Regions from separate parts of the Pseudoalteromonas sp. J2K-J979 genome, predicted to be linked through region 3. Evidence: predicted binding sites of a transcription regulator. Region 3 holds the regulator's gene; each other region holds the start of a gene.

Region 1 (5,464 bases), 1.1 Mb from region 3:
CGATCACATCCCACTTCGATGAATCGACCATAATCGGCACCCGAGAAATATCGGGCTCTGAGGCGATTAAATTTAGAAATTTCACCATGGCTGCTTTTGAGTCCAACATGGCTTCATCCATATTGATATCAATAACTTGCGCACCACTTTCAACTTGCTCTCTGGCAACGCTTAACGCTTCTTCATAGTTTTCTTCCATGATTAAACGTTTAAATTTAGCTGAACCGGTGACGTTGGTTCGTTCACCTACATTGGTAAACACGGCAGTATTTTGAGTCATTATCAGTCCTTAGTTCAGATTACAGGCTTCTAAACCAGATAAACGCATCCTAACTTCAAGTTCTGGTAATGGACGAGGGGCAACCGTTGCGAGTCCTTGCGCAAATGCTTTGATGTGTGCAGGCGTTGTACCACAGCACCCACCGACAATATTGATAAAACCACATTGACCCCAATCGATAATTTCAGCGGCCATTTCGGGGGCTTCTAAGTCATATTCTCCAAACTCATTTGGCAAACCTGCATTGGGATGGACCGAGGTATATGTTTCACAGACTCGTGAGAGTTCTTCGACATATTGGCGCAATAAATCAGGACCTAGAGCACAATTAAGCCCGATTGAAATCGGTTTAATGTGGCGTATTGAATTGTAAAATGCCTCGGTAGTTTGCCCAGATAATGTGCGTCCCGATGCATCTGTAATCGTGCCAGAGATCATCACGGGTAATGCGCGTCCAGCTTGTTCAAACGCTTCTTCTACTGCAAATGATGCAGCTTTGGCATTTAAGGTATCAAAAATAGTTTCAATTAAGATAATATCGACTCCACCTTCCATTAACGCCAAGGTCGATTCGATGTACGCTTCCACCAGCGCATCAAAGGTAATATTTCGATAACCCGGATCATTCACATCTGGCGAAATCGAGCAGGTTTTAGAAGTCGGCCCTAAAACCCCAGCAACAAAACGCGGTTTATGTGGCTCAAGCGCAGTGACTTCATCACATACGGTGCGCGCTAATTTAGCCGACTCTAGGTTTATTTCACGACTTAAGTGTGCCATTTCATAGTCTTCCATTGAAATGGTGGTTGAGTTAAACGTATTTGTTTCGATGATATCAGCACCTGCTTGGAGATAATCACGATGAATTTTTGCGATCACATCGGGCTGAGTCAGGCTCAACAAATCATTATTACCTTTAATCAATACATGCCAATCAGCAAAACGCTCGCCTCGATAGTCTTCTTCAGAAAATTTATATTCTTGGATCATTGTCCCCATCGCACCATCTAAAATCAAAATACGTTCATCTAGCGCGGCTTTTAATTGGGCTGTATTGTCTTTATTCGGCATAATTGTTAGTCCTCACATCCTGGCTAACTAAGTTAATATCATAAGGCGTCGTTTGGTACACATAATAGTTTAACCAATTCGAAAACAATAAAAAGGCATGACTTTGCCATGTTTTTGACGGTTTGTTATCTGGGTTATCGTCGACAAAATAATTTTCGGGTTTAGGCGCATCCGATCCTTTCGCACAATCACGGATATACTCACCTTTTAGGGTATCCGCATCATACTCGGGATGACCTGTTAAATACACTTGGCTCCCGGAGGTATTTTTTGTCAAATACGCGCCAACCGTGTCTGACCCAGCTAAAATAGTTAACTCAACGACCTGTTGAATCTTGCTCACCTCGATATGGCCATAGCGAGAATGAGGAACCAAAAACTCATCATCAAAACCCCGCGTCAAGGCGGCATGTTCAAAAAAGCATTGATGCTGAAACACACCACATAACTTTTGTTCACGTAAATCTCGCTTCAACCCATAATGATGGTAAAGCGCAGCATGAGCGGCCCAGCATGAGAAAAGAGTTGAGGTAACATGTTGTTCTGCCCAATCTAAAATCACTTTAAGCTCTTCCCAGTATGCAACCTCTTCAAATTCGAGGTGTGCCAAAGGAGCTCCGGTGACAATTAGTGCATCATAATTAAGATCTTTGACTTCAGAGAAATAACGATAAAACGTATCTAGATGCTGCTCAGAGGTATTTTTGCTTCTGTGGGTGTCTAAGCGCAATAAATCAACATTCACCTGTAACGGAGAGTTAGCTAATAAGCGAATAAACTGTACTTCTGTTTCGACTTTATTGGGCATCAAATTTAAAATTGCCAACTGCATTGGACGAATTTCTTGCGTTTTAGCCCGAGTTTTAGGCATCACAAACACATTTTCTTGGCGTAATTGTGCAATAGCAGGGAGTTCATCAAGGACAGTAATTGGCATCGTTATTTCTCTATAAGCAAAACTACCTGCAATTATGACTAGATATCTGGAAATTTCAAGCTCTAGATGTTTAGACGTCCAATTATAATAGCGCTGCTCCTAAATGATTTTGCCAGAACAGCGCTTAAATCATGTTACTTCACGTGGTTCTCTTGTGCTTTATCAAAGCTGACTCTGAGTGTCTGAGCCCATTTTTTCATCACACGTTTTGCGTCAGCTCGGTTAGTCGCTCGATTAGCCCACTGATGATAGCCGTTATCGCCTGCTTCTTGCGCATTACTGACTCGCGCTAAAATTTCACCACTAACTGCATCGTATATTTCTAAATACAAGGTGGCTTGCCCTGTAGCCTCTACATAGGTGCGCCCGCGAGTGCTTGAATTAATATCTGGGGCATAAACATCAAGATTAATTATAAAAGGACGTAACAATAATGTGCCTTGTGAAGGTGCTTGCACAAGCGGGTATCCACCAACCTCACCAAATTCGGTGCGAAACACCTCATCAAACAACTCTGTAACCACCAATTTAATGTTGGTTACTTCTTTATCAGAGATCCGCTCACTCAAACTAACAGCTGTACGATTATAGTCTCGCTGCCAATTTTTCTTAAAGGCAACTTGACTGGGCAATATCTGAATAGTTGAATAAGAACCAAAATCTACCGGTGACTTTTTATACACAATTGTTGAACGTGTTTCTTTGATTAACGTTAATCCATCATGGGACACTGCAGGTGATACTGCCTGATGAGATGACGTGCTTGAACACCCCATTAAGATCCCACTCAATAAAATGGCACACCATGTAGATTTCTGAGAAACACTCCGTAATTTATTATGCATTTTCACTCCCTAATGTTAGCTATTTAAGTTTATGTTCCAGATAAAATGTCAAATCGAATGAATAATGTAATGCTTACTATGCAATTTAACACGTAATTAAAACAAGCTTTTTCAGGGATAAAGTTCACAAATCTCACTGATAATACTATCTTTATTTCATAAGTACTTTTTCATTTTTAACTTTATCACAAGGACAGCCCATGGCACTCACTGGTCTAAATGAATCCGGGGTTCTTGACCGAATGACAGACATTGTTGCTTGCCTCAATAGCAGTGATTCTATTCAGCGATTTTTGCTCGATATCCATTGTATTTTACAAAAAGTAACCTATGCCGATAATTTTTACGTGGTACTTTTAGGTGACGACGAGCGGCTCACCTTCCCGTATTTCCATGACGTCAAAGATGACTTTAAGGCAGAAGATCTCAATGGCATTGAACTCAATGACTTAGCGAGTACGCTCACTTACTACGCCCTAGCCCAGAAAAAAGTGTGTAACTTTAATTTATCACAACTTTCTGAGCTAATAGATAAAGGCGAAGTCAAAGTGCTTGGTTCTTTACCCCAACAATGGCTGTGCTTTCCATTGACTATCAGAGAAAACTTCTTGGGCGCGTTTATAATTCAGTCTTATCGACGAGAAGATGAATACTCTGGAGTCATGGTTGATGTGCTTTATACCATCAGTCATGTCATTGCATCCGCACTTGATGCCTTTAATAACCAACAAGCTTTATATGAAGCCAATCAGCGCTTAGCTGAATACCAAAACGAATTAGAGCACCAAGTAGAGTCTCGCACACAACAATTGCAAAACAGCCTGACAGAGCTGCAACGAGAAGTCGAACAGCGAAAACAACTTCAAACTCTACTTGAGTTTGATTCACTTCACGATAATTTAACCGGGCTTGCAAATCGAAAATCGCTGTTTAATGAACTCAGACGCATTTCAGCTCGTCTTGACCGTCAACCTGCCTATGTTTACTTGTTATACCTTGATTTAGATGGCTTCAAGCCGATAAATGATACATACGGCCATCATGCAGGTGATAAAGTACTGGTTGAAGTCAGTAAGCGGATGGTAAAAGCAATGCGAGGCTATGATTTAGTCGCACGTATTGGCGGTGATGAATTTATTATAATTATCGACCAAGCCCTTGATGAAGCTGAGCTCACTCAAATCGCTGAGCGCCTAATTGAAGATATCAACCAACCGATTAGTATTGATAGCTCCACGCAGGTAACCTGTGGGATCAGTATTGGCATAGCCTTTACCACACTCTCAGAACAAGTGGGAGAGCCGCTCGTTCAACAAGCGGACAAAGCACTTTATCAAGCCAAAAACAACGGTAAAGGCTGCTTTCATATATTCCAGTCTAACGATTAGATCGCTTTAAACCCAGCGCCAGAACCCATTACACGAGCTGGCGCAGTTCAACGCCTTTACCTCCTGTTATTTTATTCAATTGGGCTAAAAAGAGCTCAGCGGTCGCCAAAGCATCGGTTAAAGCGTTATGTGTTAAATACTCTGGCAAACTATAACGGGCTCGGCACGCAGCTAAGTTCAAATCATCAAAGCCTATTTCTTGACCTTGTAACGACAAACGTTTGTGCTCGATTTTCATAGTATCGACCATCACAGTCGGTGCGACTGACATATTAAATTGGCCAAATGCATTTTTTAAAAATAACCAATCCAGCTCAGCATTATGAAATACCAACACATATTGATCTATTAACGGCCTAAGCTGTTGCAGCGCTGAGATTAATGGGACGCCACCTTGCACAGCATGGCTATCAATACCATGAAAAATTGGGCTTTGCTTTAGCTCATTAACATGAGAATTAATAAAATGCTCACTTTGCCCTACAAATATCCGCTGCTCTTCTATGGGCAACCAAGCTAGAGAAACGATTTCATCCTTTTTAGGATTGAGGCCGGTTAGCTCTAGATCAATCACTAAATATTTGGCGCGAAAACAATTTTGCTGCAAGGTATCTTGCAACTCGGGAGAGAGCCCTAATAACCGTTTTATGGTATTAAATATACTCACGATAATTGATCCTTCTTTACTTATACGAGCGACACTCGATAAGTCATTAGTTGTCGGGCCACCCACATCCCTGCGTGGCAAAAGTCAGACAAATAGTTATAAACTGCCTCGTGCAAACTTAAATGCAGCGGCCTGTTGCGCTTGTTTGACGAGGAAAAATGCTTCTTTCAATTGATGTTTTTCTAATGAAGTTAATGTTTCTGGGTTAATACAGTTACTCGGTAGCCCTTCTTGATTAATTTGGCTCCGTAGACGCAACTGAGTCAGGAAGCGCCA
Region 2 (5,464 bases), 350 kb from region 3:
TCCCTAAATTCAATTTAGCTTGGGTGAATTGCGTTTTATAAAACGCTTTAACATCATCCAAAGTAATTGATTCTAAATCAGATAAGTCGCCATAGTTGTAGCTTTCATAGGCATGACCTTGATACAACTTGTGATACAGCACTTCTTTACCCAACTCTTCATCGTTAGATGCTTTTAAGCCTGACTTTAAGCCATCTATTTGCTCTTTTTTCAGGCGTTTGAAGTCTTCTTCACGAAAACCTGGATTCAGCAATTGATCGCTCACCAACGCATACCATGCAGCAGCATTGTCTTTATGAACACGACCACGTAACGAAATCATTTCTTTATCTAGCTGAGCGCCAAAACTACCTGCAATCGGATACATGGCTTTTTTAATGTCGTTATATGAGCGGCTTTGTGATCCACCTTGCGACAATAAGCTAGCAGTTAATGCCGCTAACCCTTTTTTACCAGCCGGATCAGCCGCAGCGCCGGTGTAAAATAAAAAGTTTACATCCACCAGCGGTGAATCATTGCTCTTATCAAGGACATTAAACGCGACTTCTGTCGGCTTATTGTTGATATCATTTACCAACTGATTGAGGCTCACCTCTTTTTCAAACCCTTCAATGCGCGCTAAATCAGACATGGTCACTGTGGTGCGCGCTTCATCAACAAAGTATTGGTTGGCAATATCTTTGATGTCTTGTGCTGTAATCGCATCAGCTGAGGCATACAGGTCGTTAATGACTTCTGGATCACGCTCAAAGTGCATGTAAGACGCAAGTGTCGACGCAATCGCTTCAGATGAATCAAGCCCACCGACAAAGCTGTATTTCAAGTTTGATTTTAAGCTCGCAAGTTTACCTGCATCTACCAACTCGGTACGCGCTTTGGCATAAGTTTGGTTAATCGCATCACGCACGACCGCTAAGTCTTGCTCTTTTTCAACTTTAACAAAGACATGTAATAAACCCGGATCTTTGGTTTCCGCGTTGTATGTAAACATTTGGCTGGCAATTTGTTTATCAACCACTAAGTCTTGATACAGTGCTGAGTTATTTGAAAAATAAAGCTGAGAGATTAAATCAAGCGCTGCGCGATCTTTTTGCTTGGGCTGCCATGCCGTGCCTTTATACGACACTAATAACCAATGACCTGGTAAGCCATCATTTTTCTCATGGATGTATTTAGCTGCTTGCTGTTTTGGCTCAACCGGAATATCGGCGACATAATCGCCTTTTTGCCAATTTCCCCAATGTTTTTTCACCATTTTCATGGTTTCTTGTGGGTCGACATCACCCACAATCACTAACGATACATACTCAGGCTTATAAAATTTTTCAAAGAACTCTTGTCCATACACCATTTGATCTGGCATGGCTTCAATATCTTCAAAAAAGCCCATGGTGGTATGTTTATAGGTATGTTTTTCAAACGCTTCGTTTCGAACTGCAGAAAGTAACTTACGAATTGGGCTGGCATTATTTTTTAAATATTCACCCTTAACAGTTAAAGCTTCGGTACGAAATTGTTCTTCGGTATACGACAAGTTTTGGAAAATATCTGCTTCTATTTCGAGTACTTTATTTAAATGCTCTTTTGAAAAATTCAGGTGATAATTAGTGTAATCATTGGTGGTGTAAGCACGGTTATCCACCCCTGAGTTTTTTAAAATATCCGAGTACACATCTTGCGGGTATTTTTCTGACCCTTTAAACATCATATGTTCAAAAAAGTGAGCGAAACCTGTTTTGCCCGCTTCCACTTCGTTACGTGAGCCGACCGAAACAGGTATTTGCAGCGATACAACATCTGGGTAATCTGTTTTAACCACCATGACACGTAAACCATTTGGCAGCTCTTCTAATACATAGTTATGCGAAAACACTTTATCGCTACTGTGGCTGCTGGCCTGTCGTTTGTTATTATTTTGTTCAACCGTATAAGTAGCTTGCTCGGTTGCTTGATTATCTCGTTTGTTACCTGCATCTACATGGACAACACAGCCCGATAAAATGGCAGACACTGCCAAGCTGGTCGCTAAAAGTTTAAATTTCATGGTGATCCCTTAAGTGTTTTTGTTATATCGCGGCCTATTATGCTCAAGCATTGATTATTACGCGACTGATTACGATGAAAGTTTGTAAATAGATGTGTCGTTTGACTAACAGCCCTCTCCTTCAATATGAATTTTATTCAACTTTAATGAAAAACTTTCACTAAAAAAAATCTATATAGACGTCTAAATGGCTGCTATATTAGTTGCCATAGATTGAATTAAGTTAGGGCAAGGTCATGGCATTATCGCTACAAGAGAAAATTGAAGATGCAAATCAAGGTGTTTACCTTATTGGTACTACTCCACCTAAAATTGATACCGATAATGCACAATTAGAAACCATCGCCAATAAATTATTGAGCCGTCTGCATGAAATTGAATACGATGGTGTTGTTATTTACGATATTCAAGACGAAAGCAGCCGCATCAGTGCCCCTCGCCCCTTTCCATTTAAACAAACGGTTGACCCGCGTAAGTACAGTCAACTTTTAAGTAAATTATCTAAACTTGATGTCATTACCTATAAAAGTGTCGCCCAGCGTGGGGTGACAGAATTTAAAGACTGGTTAAACGAAACCAAGCAAGTATTCAATCTGAAAAATTTAGTGTTAGTCGGCAGTCCTTCTTCAGAAGGCGACATCAAACTGAGCTTACCTGATGCCTATCAAACATTGGCTGACAGCGAACAAGATTTTTTCTTAGGCGGCGTGACGATTGCAGAGCGCCATGCCTCAAAGCGGAATGAACATACGCGTTTGATCGAAAAAACCCAACAAGGCTGCCAATTCTTTATTTCGCAAGCTGTTTATGATGCGCAGGCAACCATTGATTTAATCACCAGTTATGCCAGAACATGCCGCCAAGAAGGCATTAAACCTAACCGTGTGATCTTAACCTTCACCCCCTGCGGCGGTGAAAAAACCCTGCAATTTATGCAGTGGTTAGGTATTGCAGTCCCTGAAGCGACAAAATGGCGCATGTTAGATGCCGAAGATTCACTTAATGAATCGATTCGTATTTGCCGTGAAAATTTAAACCAGATTTTACGTAGTTGCGCCCACCTAGATGTGCCGTTGGGTTTAAATATTGAAAGCTTAACCAACCGTAAAGAAGAAATTGATGCATCCATCAATTTATACCGGTTACTTAAAGCGACAATGGAGCTCAACCTAGCCGAAAAACAAATTGCTTAACCCATCTTAAAGCAACTCAAAAAACCTAACCTTTACCCCAAGGTTAGGTTTTAGACCTTGCGCTATTACCACATAAATAACAGCGTTGTCATATAGATAAATTACTCTATCTATAACGCGATGTGATTTTTGCCTGCTTTTATATAGCATAAAAATCTAGCTTATTATTTTACATTAGTTTCCAATTTAAATACGCTGGTAACCCGCTTTCAAAAATCTATACAACCTATAAAAGGAAGTTATAAGTGAATTGGCAAGAGTCAAATGTATATCTGCAAGTATCGTCACACTATCAAGAATCCAATACGATCAATGTGCTACTGAAAGTGCTAGAAACAATGTGTTGTAATGTCAAAGTCGACACTAATTTACCTGAATTAGATGAAGCTAAAATAGAAAATCTTTATTTGATATGCGCGCGAGACACCCCCTGGAATGAAATGCTGCCAGCACATCTCATGTTGCTCGCCAGAGATCATCGTGTGATTGTTTACAATGCTAAGCAAGAAGAAATATCAGAACAATTATTGTTGATGGCTAATGTCAAGGGTGTGTTCTACCATGATGATACTCCTGATATTCTACTAAAAGGGATCAATAAAATTTTAAATAATGAATTGTGGTTTAAGCGTAGCTCTATTTGTAAGGCGTTTGGTAATTTACTCGCCCAACAACCTAAATATGAGGTTTCAGAGCAAAACAACGACTCACTAGACAAGCTCACCAAGCGTGAGCGCACCATTATTCATCTCATCTCACAGGGCGCTAAAAACAAAGATGTCGCTGAAAAACTACATATTAGCGACCATACAGTTAAAACCCATCTTTACAGCGCATTTAGAAAAACTAATGCCCGTAATCGCATAGAACTAGTCAATTGGGCGCAAAAATTTTTACCCCGAGCAATGCAACAAGGTACTGTTATCCTTAATAAACCTGAGATCTGCTAAGGCAGAGATCAGGTTTGTTTGAATATTCAGAAAATCATCAATTTTTGGTTAGATAACCTTCCACAGTCGGTTTATTGTAAAATATTACTTACTATATTTTTACAAAGTGACCGCGGAGCTATTCATAATAATGAATACGCCCAGCCACAGATAATAGCAAATAAATCACCATACCACTTAGAAGCCGATGAAAACTATATTCAATTACTTGCTTGTCTTTACTACGCTGAACATATTTACAATAAAAAGCCAATCTTAATCTCATGAGTACCGACTGTAGAATCAGCTGAAATTAGATAAATTATAAGCAAGTTCTACCGCTTAAAAAATTTTAGTTCGGATCTTTAATACCAATATTATTAATATTTTGAATACTTGTTCAACTTTGTTTAATAGCCTTTCTGGGGGCTAATAACATTAAAACAATCCAGCTATAGAGGTACTATATTCAATAAGAACAAAACCCATGGCTGTTTTAGTCCCTGTATTTCTAACTTTCATTTAGCAAGAAATCAGGTAAAGCCCTTTACAAATAACACTCAGTAAAAGCGCATAAAAAAACCGAAATTATCAATTTTCGGTTTTTTTAGCCAAAATATAACAGTCTATAATTTTATATATTTAAATTATAGACATCGACATCATCGCCATACTTATTATTTTACTTTAGCTGCAAGCTCACCTGATAAATATTTCAAGTGCATTTCATCAAGTGAAATTGGTTTAATTTTACCAGCTTGACCCGCTGTACCAAACGATTCATATCGTGCAATACAAATCTCTGTCATGGCTTTAGTTGCTTCAGCTAAAAACTTACGAGGATCAAAATTAGACGGATTAAGCGCTAAATGACGACGAATTGCACCTGTCGACGCTAAACGTAGATCGGTATCAATATTGACTTTACGAACACCGTGCTTAATCCCTTCGACGATTTGCTCAACAGGTACACCATAAGTTTCAGGGATCTCTCCACCGTATTCATTAATAACGGCTAACCACTCTTGTGGAACAGATGACGAACCATGCATGACTAAGTGGGTATTTGGAATACGTGCATGAATTTCTTTGATACGATCAATGGCTAAAATGTCATCTGTTGGTGGGCGTGTAAATTTATATGCACCATGCGACGTTCCACAAGCAATCGCTAAAGCATCTACACCGGTTTTATTGACAAAATCAGCCGCTTCTTCAGGATCGGTCAGTAGTTGCTCAAGATCTAATTTACCTACAGCACCGATACCATCTTCTTCTCCGGCTTCACCCGTTTCAAG
Region 3 (5,464 bases):
TGCCATATGTCAGTCCAATTTTCGGGGTTGAGTCCACTTGGATTAAATAGCATATGCTGACTACGAACCAGCCCCACTAATTTAACTGGTAACAATTGATTTAAGCGAAGCAACTGTTTTTCAAGCTGCTCTATAAACACAGCGCCCACATTGCCTAAACCAGCTACAACAACAGCAAGCTCTTGTGACACACTGACAAGCTGATCATGTAAAATCGTTAGCCTATCTGTATCGAGTGGCTGCTCACATAATAAAATACAGTATTCATCATGTGAAAACACAAAACGTAGCGTAACATTATTGTCGGCTAAAATTGCCTTCGCTTGTGTTGCTAGTGCATGACCTGCCCCTTGCTCACATACTATTGCGATACCTGATACGTTTGACTCCACCAAATTGCTTCGCCCAGAAAGCAACGCTGAGATTTGATTGCTATGTTGTGCAGGGACCAATAAAAACGTGTCTGCACCCTGCGTGAAATGATGTAATGCATGCTGGATAACACGGCTTAATTCACCCACTTCACCTTCATGTAGATCAGCTACTTTTAAGAGATCGTAATTATCAAGATTCGTTATAAATCGTTTTTGTTTCGCTAACCCTTCTGTGACGATTTCGGTTGCAGCACTACTACTATCAAAGCTGCTGCGAACAACTAATTTAATCGAAGTGCCTTTGAGCGGAGTTAAGGTTTTAGCATGAAGCACAGGATTTCCAAGCCGAGCGAGTAAATTAGCCTGAGCACGGCAAATTTTTCCATATCGGATCGCCCGTTTTACCTTACGAGGATCGGTCGAAAAGACTCCTTGAGTATCAGTCCAAATAGACACACTCTGTGCATCAATATAGCGAGCCAACAACGTCGCGCTGTAGTCACTGCCATTTCGCCCTAGCGTCACTGTATTCCCTGCTTCGTCCGCAGCAATGAAACCCGTAACAACATTGTACTGCGCTAATTCTAGTTGCTGACATGCTTGCTGATTTTTATCATGCTGTAGCTGGCCATCAACCAAAGTGAGTAACTGCCTTGCATCAAATGCTTGCGCGTTTGCATTTAGCTGCTTGAGATAGTGAGCCAGCAACCTTGCAGACCATAGTTCACCATGCGCTAAAAGTTGCGCTTCTTGTAGGTGTGCATTGCTGATTTTTTGAGATATTTCGCTTAATTCACTGGCCAATGCCACAAGGACAGGTTGTTGAAATGGCGCAACTAATAATTCTTGTATTAATTCACTTTGATGCTGCTCAAGCAGTGCTAAAATATCTGCTAACCCTTGCTGATCTTGTTGCACGTAACTTTGCCAAAGTTTAACTAAGGTATCCGTTGTTTTACCTGCTGCCGAGACGACAATAACATCTCCTTCAGATGCTTGGCTAAGAATAATATTTGCAACCGCATGATAACGATTAGCACTACTTAAACTCGACCCACCAAATTTATGAACTGCTCTACTCATTTTAATTACCATAATGCGACATGTGCAGGGCTAACAAAGTTAGCACAGTTATCGTCTGTTTGTTTGTTGTCTGAAGTTTCACCAATACGGGATGCTGGTTGATTTTCTCCTGGGCGAACTTGTTCAAAATTACGCTCAAGATCTGCCAATAGGTCATTAGCATCTTCAATCCCTACAGAAATACGGATAAGTGTATCACCCACACCAGCTTCAAGACGCGCTTTAGGATCCATACCGGCATGTGTCATAGTTGCAGGATGACAAATAAGGCTCTCTACGCCGCCTAAAGATTCAGCTAACGTGAAGTGCTCACAGTTTGTTAAAAACCGTGCTGCATCGTTAATATCGCCTTTTATATCAAAACTCACCATGCCACCAAAGCCTCGTTGCTGTTGCTTCGCTAATGCGTGCTGAGGGTGTGATTCTAATCCGGGGTAATACACGCTTTTGACGTAAGGGCTTCGCTCTAAATACTCTGCGATTAAAAATGCATTTTGTTCGTGTTGTTTAATACGAACATTGAGTGTACGGATGCCACGCAGTGTTAAGTAACTGTCAAAAGGCGCACCAGTAATGCCAATATTATTTGCCCACCAGGCAAGCTCTTCACCTAACTCGGCAGTTTTCGCAATCACTGCACCACCGACCACATCAGAGTGACCGTTAATATATTTGGTTGTTGAATGTACAACGATGTCGACGCCAAATTCGATTGGGTTTTGTAAAGCTGGAGATAAAAAGGTGTTATCCGCAGCGACTAATGCACCACTATTTTTTGCCGTCTCAACCACTTTGGCAATATCAGTTAACCTGAGTAATGGATTGCTAGGTGTTTCAATCCAAATCAGCTTAGGTTTAAGCGCTTCAATTTCTGCAAAGCTTTCATCAAGAGTAAAATTAACCACCTTTAATTTTAGGAGTCCGCGTTTTTCTAAACTTGTAAATAAGCGATAACTCCCACCATAACAATCATGTGGGATCACAAGCGTGTCATTGCTAGACAATAGTTGAGTTACCAAGTGAACTGCCGCCATCCCTGTTGCAGTGACGATCCCTTTCGCCCCACCTTCAAGCTCAGCCAACGTCTCAGCTAAAATATCGCGCGTTGGATTACCACTACGACCATAATCGTAAGCACGCTTAGTATCAAAATCAGCAAAAGAGTAAGTCGTTGATAAGAAAAGAGGAGGAACAACTGCGCCATGATGTTTATCGGCTTCAATTCCTTTACGGACTGCGATTGTCGCTTTTTTAGCTTTGTTCATTTTAAAACCTGCAAACAGTTAGATGTTTAGACGTCTAAAAGGTTAGAGCACCCAGGTCGAGAAGTCAAAACATTTATACGTCTAAATAGCTAAATAAATGATAATTGACTATATATTTTAAACCGATAAAATTTCGCCACGATAAAGCCAATAACTAAAAATTATAGATAATATTTTTATCTTCAGACTAATTCATTGGCAAACAGGCACGCAGTTATTAAAAGGCAATCTAAACTTATGGCAACAAAATGGAATGGTGAATACATTCACCCTTACGCAGAGCACGGTAAAAAATCAGAGCAAGTGAAAAAAATCACCGTATCTATCCCGCTAAACGTGTTAAAAGTATTAACAGATGAGCGTACTCGTCGCCAAGTGAACAATCTTCGCCATGCCACAAATAGTGAATTACTTTGCGAAGCATTTTTGCACGCATTTACAGGCCAACCGCTGCCAAATGATGAAGATCTTAGAAAAGACAACCCTGAGCATGTTCCAGCGGAAGTGCGCGCAATTATGACAAGCATGGGATTAGACTTGCCGATACTCGAAGATGAATAAAAAGCCTCGAAGTTAATTAATGCCATTTACTCTAGGTGAATGGCATCGTTTCTAAAAATAATCTCCTTATCTTTTCTTCAGCGTACGTAAAAAGTATTTTACAGTCTTGATTCTAAGATCAGGAATTAGCTCACTCTATTTTGGAATTGCGACATAGTTAGACGATGTCAATTCTACTTGAAACTCCATAAGTAGTTCAGAATCACCATAGAAATTCAATTGGTCAAGTGAGTTGTTAATTTTCCCCCCAAGCTCTGGAAGCTACTTTGCCACGTTAATGGTCACTCAACTACGAGCTGCTCTGAACGATAAAAGCCATCCTCATCACTGAGCAATTGAACCAGCTCTGGTAAAACTTCATCCATCGTCTTTTTAAGTGTCCAAGGAGGGTTGACTACGATCATTCCTGAAGCCGTCATACCAAATTCATCACTGTCGGCGCTGGTTGCCAACTCAAAAACACTAATATTACGGATCCCTGAATCAGCTAGGCGTTGCTCCATACGATCAATTCGTTCGCGTTGTACAACCGGATACCAAATCATGTAAGTGCCACTTGAAAAACGTTTATGCGCTTTAAAAATCGTATCGACAACTTTGTCATAATCAGACTTTATTTCATATGGAGGATCCATTAAAACACAAGCACGACGTGAAGCTGGTGGCACTAATCCAATCAGCCCTTTAAAACCATCTTCAAATTTTACTTTCACATTTCGTTTGCGATTAAGGTTTTCATCAAGGCGTTTAATATCTTGCGGGTGAAGCTCAAATAACCAAGATTTGTCGATTGATCTTAAGACAGCATCTGCCACCGCAGGTGAACCGGGGTAACATGTTAGGCTATCAGCTCCTAAGTTAAAGTTTTTAATTAAGCCGACATACTTTTCAATGGCTTTATTCACTCCTTGATAATGCCAAAGTTTTGCAATGCCTTGCTCAAATTCTTGCGTTTTTTGCGCCTCTTCAGAGGCAAGTGCATATAACCCAGCACCAGAATGCGTATCAATATAATCTAATGGCTTATCTTTTTGCGTTAAGTACTCAAGCACCTCCCGCAAAACCAAATGTTTAATGACATCTGCAGGGTTACCTGCGTGAAAAGAATGACGATAGCTCAGCACAATCAAACCCCATCTTAAAATCAATTTTGCGCAGTGAAACACATGGTCAAAACAATAGCAAATAAATGTCAGAAACGACGGCTAAAATGAAAATAAGCATATTACTGAGGGCAATTATCAACCAAAAAAAACTCGCCTCCCACTCTCTTATCATGAAATCAACCAAGTTGAGGTTGGGTTACAAAAAAAAGACTAATAATCCATGGATTAAAGGCAATAGCTGTAGTATTCGCTGCTTATTTAGATTAAATTGCACTTTTATTATAACCAGTTTAAAGAGCGCATTATGTCAGACAACACTCTTCACCAACTCGAACAACTGATCAACCAATTAATCGAGCAAAATAACACCCTTAAGCAACAGGTTGTGGATCTAAAGCAACAAAACACGCAACTTATTGATGAGAATGAAACCATGCAGCTTGAAGCTCTAGAAAGCGATGAAAAGCAAAAGCATGCAGCACATACATTAGAAAACCTGTTAACTAAACTACAAAACGCACAACAGGCTAACTAATGTCTGCCACCGATCCGAAAGGTATCGTGGTTGACTTAATGGGCCAGCAGCATCAGTTTGCTTGCCCTGAAGGCCAAGAAGATGCCCTTTTACAAGCAGCCAGTTTACTTAACGATAAAGTTGAGGAAATCAAGCAGCGTAGTGGGATCCGCAACAATGAGCGTGCTTTATTAATGGTCGCGCTCAATTTAAGCCATGAATTAATGGTCGCTAATACCGCGTTATCACAACACAATCAGCACTTAGCTAACCTCGTTTGCACTCTGACTGATCATCTTAAATAAATAATACTGGCAGATTATTTACTGGTAATTATTGTTCAATTAGTTTAAAAAAGAATCACTTATTCTTTCTCTCTACTAATCAATGGTCTCATCTAAACGCATCTTAGGTATAAAGTTCATTATGGTCAGTATTATTTTACTGACCATTTTGTTCAAAGATGCCACTTTTTTTGCCCACTTACTTAATTTCAAAGAAGCGGCTAATCTACGTAAGTTGCAACTATTTGGTGCCGTGCTCATTATGGGCTGTATTTTT

Evidence for each region. The regulator MetJ, encoded in region 3, represses methionine synthesis genes. The targets are predictions, from matches to a motif close to TAGACGTCTAGACGTCTA.
Region 1: metA (homoserine O-succinyltransferase MetA) is a predicted target of MetJ. The motif match lies at 2,352-2,369, and genes of this name have one in related genera.
Region 2: AC3KVK_RS13000 (methylenetetrahydrofolate reductase) is a predicted target of MetJ. The motif match lies at 2,221-2,238, and genes of this name have one in related genera.

Annotation. Positions count from the first base shown of each region.
Region 1 covers NZ_CM200281.1:695,179-700,642, reverse strand. The annotation lists gene metH (methionine synthase) at 1-280, opposite strand, end outside; gene AC3KVK_RS03380 (homocysteine S-methyltransferase family protein) at 290-1,351, opposite strand; gene metA (homoserine O-succinyltransferase MetA) at 1,341-2,288, opposite strand; gene AC3KVK_RS03370 (DUF3313 family protein) at 2,423-3,133, opposite strand; gene AC3KVK_RS03365 (GAF domain-containing protein) at 3,334-4,521, shown strand; gene AC3KVK_RS03360 (3'-5' exonuclease) at 4,550-5,188, opposite strand; gene AC3KVK_RS03355 (DUF294 nucleotidyltransferase-like domain-containing protein) at 5,285-5,464, opposite strand, start outside.
Region 2 covers NZ_CM200281.1:2,827,894-2,833,357, forward strand. The annotation lists gene AC3KVK_RS12995 (M16 family metallopeptidase) at 1-2,044, opposite strand, end outside; gene AC3KVK_RS13000 (methylenetetrahydrofolate reductase) at 2,281-3,237, shown strand; gene AC3KVK_RS13005 (helix-turn-helix transcriptional regulator) at 3,483-4,187, shown strand; gene fba (class II fructose-bisphosphate aldolase) at 4,844-5,464, opposite strand, start outside.
Region 3 covers NZ_CM200281.1:3,176,202-3,181,665, forward strand. The annotation lists gene metL (bifunctional aspartate kinase/homoserine dehydrogenase II) at 1-1,457, opposite strand, end outside; gene metB (cystathionine gamma-synthase) at 1,463-2,722, opposite strand; gene metJ (met regulon transcriptional regulator MetJ) at 2,960-3,283, shown strand; gene AC3KVK_RS14480 (23S rRNA (adenine(2030)-N(6))-methyltransferase RlmJ) at 3,565-4,407, opposite strand; gene AC3KVK_RS14485 (DUF904 domain-containing protein) at 4,694-4,924, shown strand; gene AC3KVK_RS14490 (cell division protein ZapA) at 4,924-5,208, shown strand; gene AC3KVK_RS14495 (hypothetical protein) at 5,330-5,464, shown strand, end outside.